2 regions of the Burkholderia gladioli genome follow, and region 2 is predicted to be linked to the other one. Evidence: riboswitches for the same ligand, from Rfam matches in the RefSeq annotation. Region 2 holds a riboswitch; the other holds the start of a gene.
What was found. Region 2 has a riboswitch for cobalamin ahead of BM43_RS20030 (TonB-dependent receptor domain-containing protein). Riboswitches for the same ligand answer to the same signal wherever they lie in the genome.
Positions count from the first base shown of each region.

Region 1: linked by a shared signal. The riboswitch ahead of cobW (cobalamin biosynthesis protein CobW) and the one ahead of BM43_RS20030 (TonB-dependent receptor domain-containing protein) in region 2 are both predicted to bind cobalamin.

Region 1 covers NZ_CP009323.1:3,548,567-3,552,970, reverse strand. The annotation lists gene cobN (cobaltochelatase subunit CobN) at 1-601, opposite strand, end outside; gene cobW (cobalamin biosynthesis protein CobW) at 618-1,688, opposite strand; cobalamin riboswitch at 1,931-2,199, opposite strand; cobalamin riboswitch at 2,350-2,575, shown strand; gene BM43_RS32945 (cobalamin biosynthesis protein) at 2,734-3,153, shown strand; gene cobO (cob(I)yrinic acid a,c-diamide adenosyltransferase) at 3,235-3,837, shown strand; gene BM43_RS32935 (cobyrinic acid a,c-diamide synthase CobB) at 3,852-4,404, shown strand, end outside.
Region 2 covers NZ_CP009323.1:699,017-703,420, forward strand. The annotation lists gene BM43_RS20030 (TonB-dependent receptor domain-containing protein) at 1-1,947, opposite strand, end outside; cobalamin riboswitch at 2,015-2,295, opposite strand; gene BM43_RS20035 (hypothetical protein) at 2,471-2,827, shown strand; gene BM43_RS20040 (cell division protein ZapA) at 2,824-3,138, shown strand; RNA gene ssrS (6S RNA) at 3,232-3,413, shown strand; gene BM43_RS20045 (EVE domain-containing protein) at 3,612-4,073, shown strand; gene BM43_RS20050 (SIMPL domain-containing protein) at 4,270-4,404, shown strand, end outside.

The DNA of each region.
Region 1 (4,404 bases), 1.8 Mb from region 2:
CGCCGCTCGTCCAGCGCGCGTGCCAGTCTTCCACCACGGCCGGCTCGTGCATCGGGTGATAGAGCGCGGCGGCCGGCAGCGGACGCGGCGGCGACGGCGCCTCGCCGACGCCGAGCGCATGGAAGGCGATGCTGCGCAACAGCGCCTGCGCGTTCCAGGCGCCGCCCTCGCGCAGGTAGCGCCACCACTGCCGACACAGCGCCGGGTCGACGGTGCTCCTGGCGACCAGGTTCGGATCTTCCTGCAGGTCGCCGGAAAACATCGCCAACTGCTGGCCGCGCCGTTCGGCCAGCGCGACCGCCTGCTCGATCCCGTAAGGCCAGTAGGCCTCGCCGCCGAGATGGTCGATCACCACCACGCTGGCGTGCTGCAGCACGTCGTCGATATAGAAGTCGACCGAGGCGGGCTGGCGCAGGAAGCTGACGTTGGCCAGCCGCAGGCTCGGGAAACCCTCGCCGAGCAGCGGCACCGCGCTGGCGAGCAGGGACAGCGTGGTGTCCGCCGAGCTGAGGATCACGATCTCGGCGGGACGCTGGTCGATGCGGATCACGCCCTGCGTGTCGTCGACGAAACCGCCCGGCGTGGTGCGCAGCAGATGCATCGGGAGCCTTCGCGCCTCAGGCCGCTTGCACGGCGTCGCCGAGCGCGGCGAGGAAGGCCGCCTGCAGCGCGGCCGCGTCGAGGTCCTCGCCGATCAGCACGAAACGGCTGGTGGCGCCGTCCGCCTCGGTGAGGCGCCGGTCGAAGTAGCTGTCGAAGCGCCCGCCCACGCCCTGGATCACCAGCCGCATCGGCGTGGCCGGCAGCGCCGCGAAACCCTTCACGCGGTAGATCGTGTGCGCATCGACCAGCGCGCGCAGCGCGGCGATGGTCGCCTCGCGCGAGCTCACGCGCGCCTCGACCACCACCGAATCGAATTCGTCGTGGTGATGGTCGGCATCCTCGGCCGAGCCGTGATGATCGTGACGCAGGTGGATGGTTTCCTCGGAGGCCGCGTTCAGGCCGATCAGGGTGGCCAGGTCGAGCTCGCCGCGCTGCGCGCGCACGATCTTCACGTGCGCCGGGATTTCCTCGCGGATCGTCGTCTCCACCGCGGCGAACTGCGCCGCGTCCAGCAGGTCGGTCTTGTTGACGATCACCAGGTCGGCCGAGGAAAGCTGGTCGGCGAACAGTTCGTGCAGCGGCGATTCGTGGTCGAGGTTCGGATCGGCGCGGCGCTGCGCGTCCACCGCCTGCACGTCCTCGGCGAACTGGCCGGCCGCGGCGGCCGGGCCGTCGACCACCGTGATCACGGCATCGCAGGTGAAGCTGTTCTTGATCGACGGCCAGTTGAAGGCCTGCACCAGCGGCTTGGGCAGCGCCAGGCCGGAGGTCTCGATCAGCACGTGGTCGATCTGCTCGCGGCGCTCCACCAGCGCCTCCATCACCGGGTAGAACTCCTCCTGCACCGTGCAGCACAGGCAGCCGTTGGCCAGTTCGTAGAGCTGGCCGGCCGCTTGCGCGCCTTCCTCGCAGCCGATGCCGCAACCCTTCAGGATCTCGCCGTCGATGCCGAGCTCGCCGAATTCGTTGACGATCACCGCGATCCGGCGGCCCGAGGCATTTTCGAGGATGTGGCGCAGCAAGGTGGTCTTGCCGCTGCCGAGGAAGCCCGTGACGACGGTCACGGGGATTTTGCGCATTTGCATGGAATTCGCCTGTCGGTGAGTCGGTGGATGATGCCATCGCGGCGTCGGCACGACGCGCGGGCGGCCTGCCGGTCGTCATGCCGGCCGCCCGGGGACGACGATCATCGACGATGGACTGGCCGGCCGACGCGCCCAGGGCGCGGCCGCGAGGCTGCACGGGAACCCGCGCCGCCACCCGCGACGCTTCCCTGCGGATTCGCCGCCGCGCGCCGCAGGGCCTGGCCCGGGGCTCGCGCACGACTGGCGCTTCCGTGGTTCTGGCCGGTATCCGGGCTGGCGACAGCGCCGCTTCGCCTTCCCGGACGCGTCTCGCGTCCAGTGGCCGGGCCGCGCGCCCGAGCGACTCGGGGCGCGGTGAAGCGGGGCTCGCATCGCTTGCGCGATGCATGCGCTTACCGTTGCGGGGGCAGCACAGGTTGAGATCGTCCGCGGCGCGGCGAGCTTCCCTGTTTCCCGTTCAACTGCGTGCCAAGAGAATCCGCACGCGAGCACCAAAACGCGTGCGAGTGTAGGCGCGGCGTCCAGACGCGTCAAGGCGGCGCGGCCGGCCGCGGCGCGCGATGGGGCGCGCTCGGCGCCGCCGCTCTTTTTGTGCGCCCGCGCCACCGACGCGCCTGCCCGGCAAGCCCCGGCGAGCGCCCTTCCGGCCCCGTCCGCTGTGCTATCGTATGCGCGCGTTCGGTGCCCGCAGTCGCATTCGCGACTGCGGTTAAACGGGAAACAGGGAGCGGCGCGCCGCCAGCCTGTGCTGTCCCCGCAACGGTACGCCGCCGGCGAATCGCGCAAGCGCGACGCGCAGGCCGACTCGAGCCACTGCCGATCGCGGCGGGAAGGCGTCGGCATGACAGGCGGCCAGCCCGGATACCGGCCGACGCAGACGGCGAGCCCGGCTCGCCGGACATGGCACCCGCGTGGGACGGGCGCCATGCGAAATCCGCATCGAGGCACGAAGCGTCGTCGACACCGTGGTTCGCCGTTTTTTTGCCCGCTCGTGTGCCCGTTTGCTTGCACGTTTGTTCGCTCGTTCACCACTCGTCCGCCCAGCATGACCTGCATCGCTCCGGATCGCATCGCCGCGCCGCGCATCGTCGTCGGGGTGGGCTGCCGCGCCGGCAAGTCGCCCGAGGCGATCGAGGCCGCCATCGCCGCCGCGCTCGCGCGCCGACCCGGCCTCGCGCTGGCCGATATCGCCCGCGTCGCGACGCTCGACGCCAAGGCCGCCGAACCGGGCCTGGTGGCCTGCTGCGCGCGCCATGGCTGGCCGCTGGTGGCGATCGCGCGCGAAGCCATCGCCCCCGATGCGCCGCCGGGGGATGGCACGGCCCCGAGCTCGGCCGCCTTCGCGCGCTTCGGCGTCGAGGGCGTGTGCGAGCCCTGCGCGCTGGCTGCCGCGCCGCACGGCCGGTTGCTGGTGCCGAAGACGATCGTCGACGGCGTGACCGTGGCGATCGCCGGGCCCGCCTGAACGCGCGATCATGCCGCCGCCCTGCCCGATGCCCCGATATTTTCCTGCCCGCTTTCCCGTATCCCGAGGACTTCCGACCCGATGAAAACCGATCCCGAATCGCATCAGCGCATGACCGAACGCCGCCGCGCCGGCCATGAAAAGAAACAGGCCGCGGCGACCGTCGAGAAGGGCCTGCTGATCGTCAACACCGGCAACGGCAAGGGCAAGAGCACGGCCGCCTTCGGCATGGCGGTGCGCGTGCTCGGCCACGGCATGAAGCTGGGCGTGGTGCAGTTCATCAAGGGTGCGCTGCACACGGCCGAGCGCGACCTGCTCAACACCTTCGCGGACTGCGATTTCGTGACGATGGGCGACGGCTACACCTGGAACACGCAGGATCGCGAGGCCGATATCGCGACCGCGCGCAAGGGCTGGGACGAGGCGCGCCGGATGATCGAGAGCGGCGACTACCAGATGGTGATCCTCGACGAGCTGAACACGGTGCTGAAGTACGACTACCTGCCACTCGACGAGGTGCTGGCCGTGCTGGCCGCGCGCCCGGCGGCGCTGCACGTGGTGGTGACGGGGCGTCATGCGCCCGACGCGCTGGTGGAGGCCGCCGACCTGGTGACCGAGATGCGGCTGGTCAAGCACCCGTATCGCGAGCAGGGCGTAAAGGCCCAGCGCGGCGTGGAGTTCTGAGCGTGTCCGCAGGCGTGCTGCGCTGCCCGGCGCTGCTGATCGGCGCGAGCGGCTCCGGCCAGGGCAAGACCTCGATCACCGCGGGGCTGGCGCGGCTGCATCGGCGGCTCGGCCGGCGCGTGCGCGTGTTCAAGACCGGCCCGGACTTCCTCGATCCGATGATCCTCGCGCGCGCCAGCGGCGCCGAGGTGCATTCGCTCGATCTCGGCATGGTCGGCGAGGACGGCTGCCGCGCGCTGCTGGCGCAGGCCGCCGCCGAGGCCGACCTGATCCTGATCGAGGGCGTGATGGGCCTGTTCGACGGCACGCCGAGCAGCGCCGACCTGGCCTGCCGCTTCGGCGTGCCGGTGGCCGCGGTGATCTCGGGGAAATCGGTGGCGCAGACTTTCGGCGCGCTGGCCTTCGGGCTCGCGCGTTTCCGGCCGGGGCTGCCCTTCCATGGCGTGCTGGCCAATCGGGTCGGCTCCGAGCGGCATGCCGCGCTGCTGCGCGCCTCGATGCCCGAGGACATCCGCTGGCTCGGCCATCTGCCGGCCGACCCCGGCATCGCGCTGCCGGAACGGCATC
Region 2 (4,404 bases):
GTAGTCCTTGTCGAGCAGGTTGTCGAGATGCGCGCTCACGTACCACGCCTTGGTGATGTCGTAGCGCGCCGTCAGGTTCACCACGCCGTAGCCGCCGAGCGTCTGCGCGCTGTCGCTGCGCGCGCCGCTCAGCAGCCACTCGGCACCGACGCGCCAGCCGCCGAACGGATGGCTGGCCGAGAACGACGCGAAGCGCCGCGCGTGCCGCAGCAGGTCCTGGTCGCCGCTCTGGTCGACCGGGTTCTGGAAGGTCGCCGAGGCGTGCAGGTCGGTCTTGCCCAGATGCCCCTGCCACGAGCCCTCGATGCCCTGCACCTTGGCGCGCCCGACGTTCTGCGCCGTATAGACCAGGCCCGACGCATCGGGCTCGTACTGGATCAGGTTCGCGTAGCGCGTCTGGAACAGGCTCAGCCGCATCACGCCCAGCGCGTCCGAGGCATATTGCAGCGCGGCCTCGATCGAATGGCTGCGCTCGGGCACCAGCGCGGGATTGCCGGCATCGGGGTAGTACAGGTCGTTGAAGGTCGGCGCGCGAAACGCATCCGAATAGCTCGCCGTGACCTTCCAGTGCTCGCCCAGGTCGTATCCGTAGCCGAGATAGTAGCTGTTCGCGCCGCCGAAATCCGAATACTGGTCGCGCCGCAGGTTGGCCTGCACCTGGCTGTTGCCGAAGCGGCCCGTGTAGCCGAGCCAGCCGGAATTCACGTGCCGCTGCGGCGCCGAGTAGACATCGGAAGCGAAGGCCTGGTCGAGCCGCTCGTAGCCGGCCTGGATGGCCTGGCCGCGCGCCACCGTGAAATCGTTCTGCCAGCTGTACTGGCGGTTGTCGGTGTTGAAGTGGTCGGTGTAGGCGCCGTTCAGCCAGCTCTGGCTGCGGTCGTTGCCGCTCGACACACGCAGGTGGGTGGTCCACCAGTCGGTCAGCTTGCCCTCGGCGTGCGCCGAGATCTGCTGCACGCGGCTGTAGAGCGTGTTGAGATCGGTCGTGGCCTGCCCGAAGGGGTTGTCGTAGCTGTTCTCGCCGTTCGACTGGAAGTAGTCGAGGCCCGCGCGCCAGCCGTTCGCGAAACGATGCTTGAGCGAGGCCGAGAGACTCTCGTTCAGGTTGCCGTTCGCGTTCGGATTGGCGCCCGGCTGCTGCACCGGGTCGATCGCCGAGAAGCCGTCGGTCTTGTCGCGCGACAGCGACAGCGAGAAGGTGGTGCTGCCGTCCGCATCGAGCCGGCCCGAGACGCCGGCCTGCTGCGACTGCGTGTGATAGCTGCCGTAGCCGGCCGAGAAATAGAAGCGCGGCGGATGATTGCCGCCGTCGCGCGTGAACACCTGCACCACGCCGCCGATCGCGCCCGAGCCGTACAGCGAGGAGACGTTGCCGTTGACGATCTCGACGTGGTCGATCTGCTCGAGCGTGAGCTGGCTCAGTTGCGCGGCGCCGAGGCTGGCCGAATCGACGCGCACGCCGTCGATCAGCAGCAGCGACTGGTTCGACTGCGCGCCGCGCAGGAACAGCGAGGTGTTCGAGCCGGGGCCGCCGTTGCGCACGATCTGCGCGCCGGGTGCGAACGCGAGCAGGCCAGGAAGATCGGACGCGCTGCTGTGTTCGATGTCCTCGCGCGTGAAGAGGGTGGTTTGCGGCAGCGCGTCGGCGAGCTTCTGCGCGCCGCGGCTCGCGCTCACCACCACCGAGTCGAGCGCGACCGGCGCGGCGGGATCGGCGGACGATGCGGCGCTGGATGAAGCCGTGGCGGTGGACGCAACGGCGGCGCGGTCGCTGCTTCGCGCGACGGACGGCGCGGCGGCGGAGCCCGTGGCATCGCTGGCGGCGCTGGCATCGCTGGCGGCGGCTATATCAGACGCGCGGGACGCGCCCTGCGCAACCTGGGCGAGCGACAGGCAAGGCAGCCCGCAAGCCGCGAGCAGGGCGGCGCGGACAAACGCGGTGAACATCGGGAACATCCTGTGGATTCGCGCGGCCCTGCCTCCCCGCAGCGCCGCCTCCGGAAGCGCGCAGGCCGCGCGCTTCCCCGCTTCGGCCGGTATCCGGGCTGGCGACCAGCCCACCCCCGCCTTCCCGCGCGAACCAGGCGCGCAGTGGCCACGGCGGCCCTCGTTCGCGTGAGGGCCGCCATCGAGGGGCGGCTTGCGCCAGGATCGCCAGCGCGATCGACGCGGTCGCTTACCGTTGCGGGGGCAGCGCAGGTTGGCATGCCGCGCGGGCATTGCTCCCTGCTTCCCGTTTAACCGCGCGCGCCCTCGTCGAGGCCGCGCGCGAGCACCGAAGCGGCGCCAGTGTAGGAGCGCCCCCGGGCAGCGTCAAGAAACGCGCGTCGGACGCACGCAACGCCGGCAAAACGGCATTTCCCGTGTCACTTCGCGGCAAGAAGGGGGGTGGTTACGTCTGGATACGTTACAAAAGTCGGTACAAGGCGCTTTCCGCGCTAAAATGCCCGGTCTTTAGAGGACGCAGCAGATGCTCAACGAACTCGAAACCCTATCCCAGAACATTGGCCGCCTGATTGCGCTGAACCAACGCCATCACACGGAACGGCTCGCGCTCGAGGAGCAAGTCGCGCAATTGCGCGCGCAAGCCGAAGCCGTGCGCGTCGAGCTCGATCAGTTGCGCGACGAACGCAACGGCCTGGTCGCCGAGCGCGATGCGCTGTCGGCGAAGATCGACGATGCGCAGATCAAGCTCAACGCGATCCTCGAGAAGCTGCCGCGCACGCGCCAGGCCGCCGACGGCGACAGCCAGCTCGACCTGCTCGGCGGCGGCGAGGCTGCCGGCAACGGCGGCGACGACGCGGCCAGCCACGGAGAACATGCATGAGCAGCAAGCAGATCGAAGTCTCGATTCTCGGCCAGGCCTATCGCCTCGCCTGCTCGCCGGAAACCGAAGCAGCCCTGCTCGAGGCGGTCGCGCGCGTCGACGCCGAGATGTCGAAGATCCGCGCCAACAGCTCGGTGCGCGGCACCGATCGGATCGCGGTGATGGCCGCGCTGTCGCTCGCCTCGGAGTTGCTTCGCCTGCAACAGAGCGTTCGTCACGGCGAGGCATTTCCCGCGGAAGAAATCCGGCGTACAATGCGCCACATGAATGAACAGCTCGGCGCGGTACTGGCCCAGCACGAGTCGCGGTAAGCAGCGCGGCGCGGCGGACAAGCCAGCGGCTGCACCGAAGTAAGCGGTTCATGCGAATTCGTTTCACAAGATCGGATTCACTAGGTTCTCTCAGCTTCCCTGCCTGGTTCGCCAAGGTCATATATTCCTTGAACCAATGCCATGTGCACGGTTGCGGAAATTTGTAGCACGGGCGCGCGCGTCACTCTGTCTGATGTACCCGAAGTGCTGCTAACTGCGACCAATTCTGAACCTCAGGTTCAGGATGCCGGCCTAGCGGCCAAGGCGGGGACCTATTCGACGGCATCGGACCAGTTCCGATGCCGTTTTCATTTGTGCTTCGATTTGTGCTTCAAACGGCTCGCGTGCCCTGGATCGGCGATCACGAGGCACGCTAGGCGATCGCATTCCCGTCTCACCCGGCAAGCGTCGTCGCGACGGCCGCTGCTCCCGCCGCGCGCGTTCCCTGCCCCTTCTTTCAGCGGACCGCCCTCATGCAATTCTGGCTGATGAAATCCGAACCGGACGAGGCGAGCATCGACGATCTCGCCGCCGCGCCGAAACACACCCTGCCCTGGACGGGCGTGCGCAATTATCAGGCTCGCAATTTCATGCGCGACACCATGCGCATCGGCGACGGCGTGCTGTTCTATCACTCGAGCTGTCCCGAGCCCGGCATCGCGGGCCTGGCCGAAGTCTCGTCGACGCCCTATCCCGATCCGACCCAGTTCGATCCGGCCAGCCCCTATCACGATCCGAAGTCGAAGCGGGAAGAGCCGCGCTGGAGCCTGGTGGACGTGCGCTTCGTGAAGAAGACCCCCTTGATTCCGCTGGCCGCGCTGCGCGAGCACGACGAGCTCGCCGAGATGCGCGTGCTCGCCAGGGGCAACCGGCTCTCGATCACGCCGGTCACGCGCGCCGAATGGAAGTTCATCACCGAGAAGCTGATGAAGTGAGGCAGGTGCCGGCCGGCTCGCCGCGAGATCTGTCAGCAAAGGTAAATCGCGCGTGTGGTGCCGGAACTCGGCACGCCTTTCATCGGCCTAACGCTCGCGCGATCGGCGGAACCCCGGTTCCATCGATCGCCTCGACAAGACGCGCGGCACGATGTGGCACGGGCCGCTGGCCGCGCACAGAACAGGAGCTCATACGATGAAAAAATCCGCTGCCGTACTCGCCCTCGCCCTGGCCGCCGTGATCCCCGCGGTGCAGGCACAAGTCGCGCCCCAGCCTGCGGGCGTGCTGTCGCTGTCGGCACAGGCCAGCACCGACGTGCCGCAGGATGTG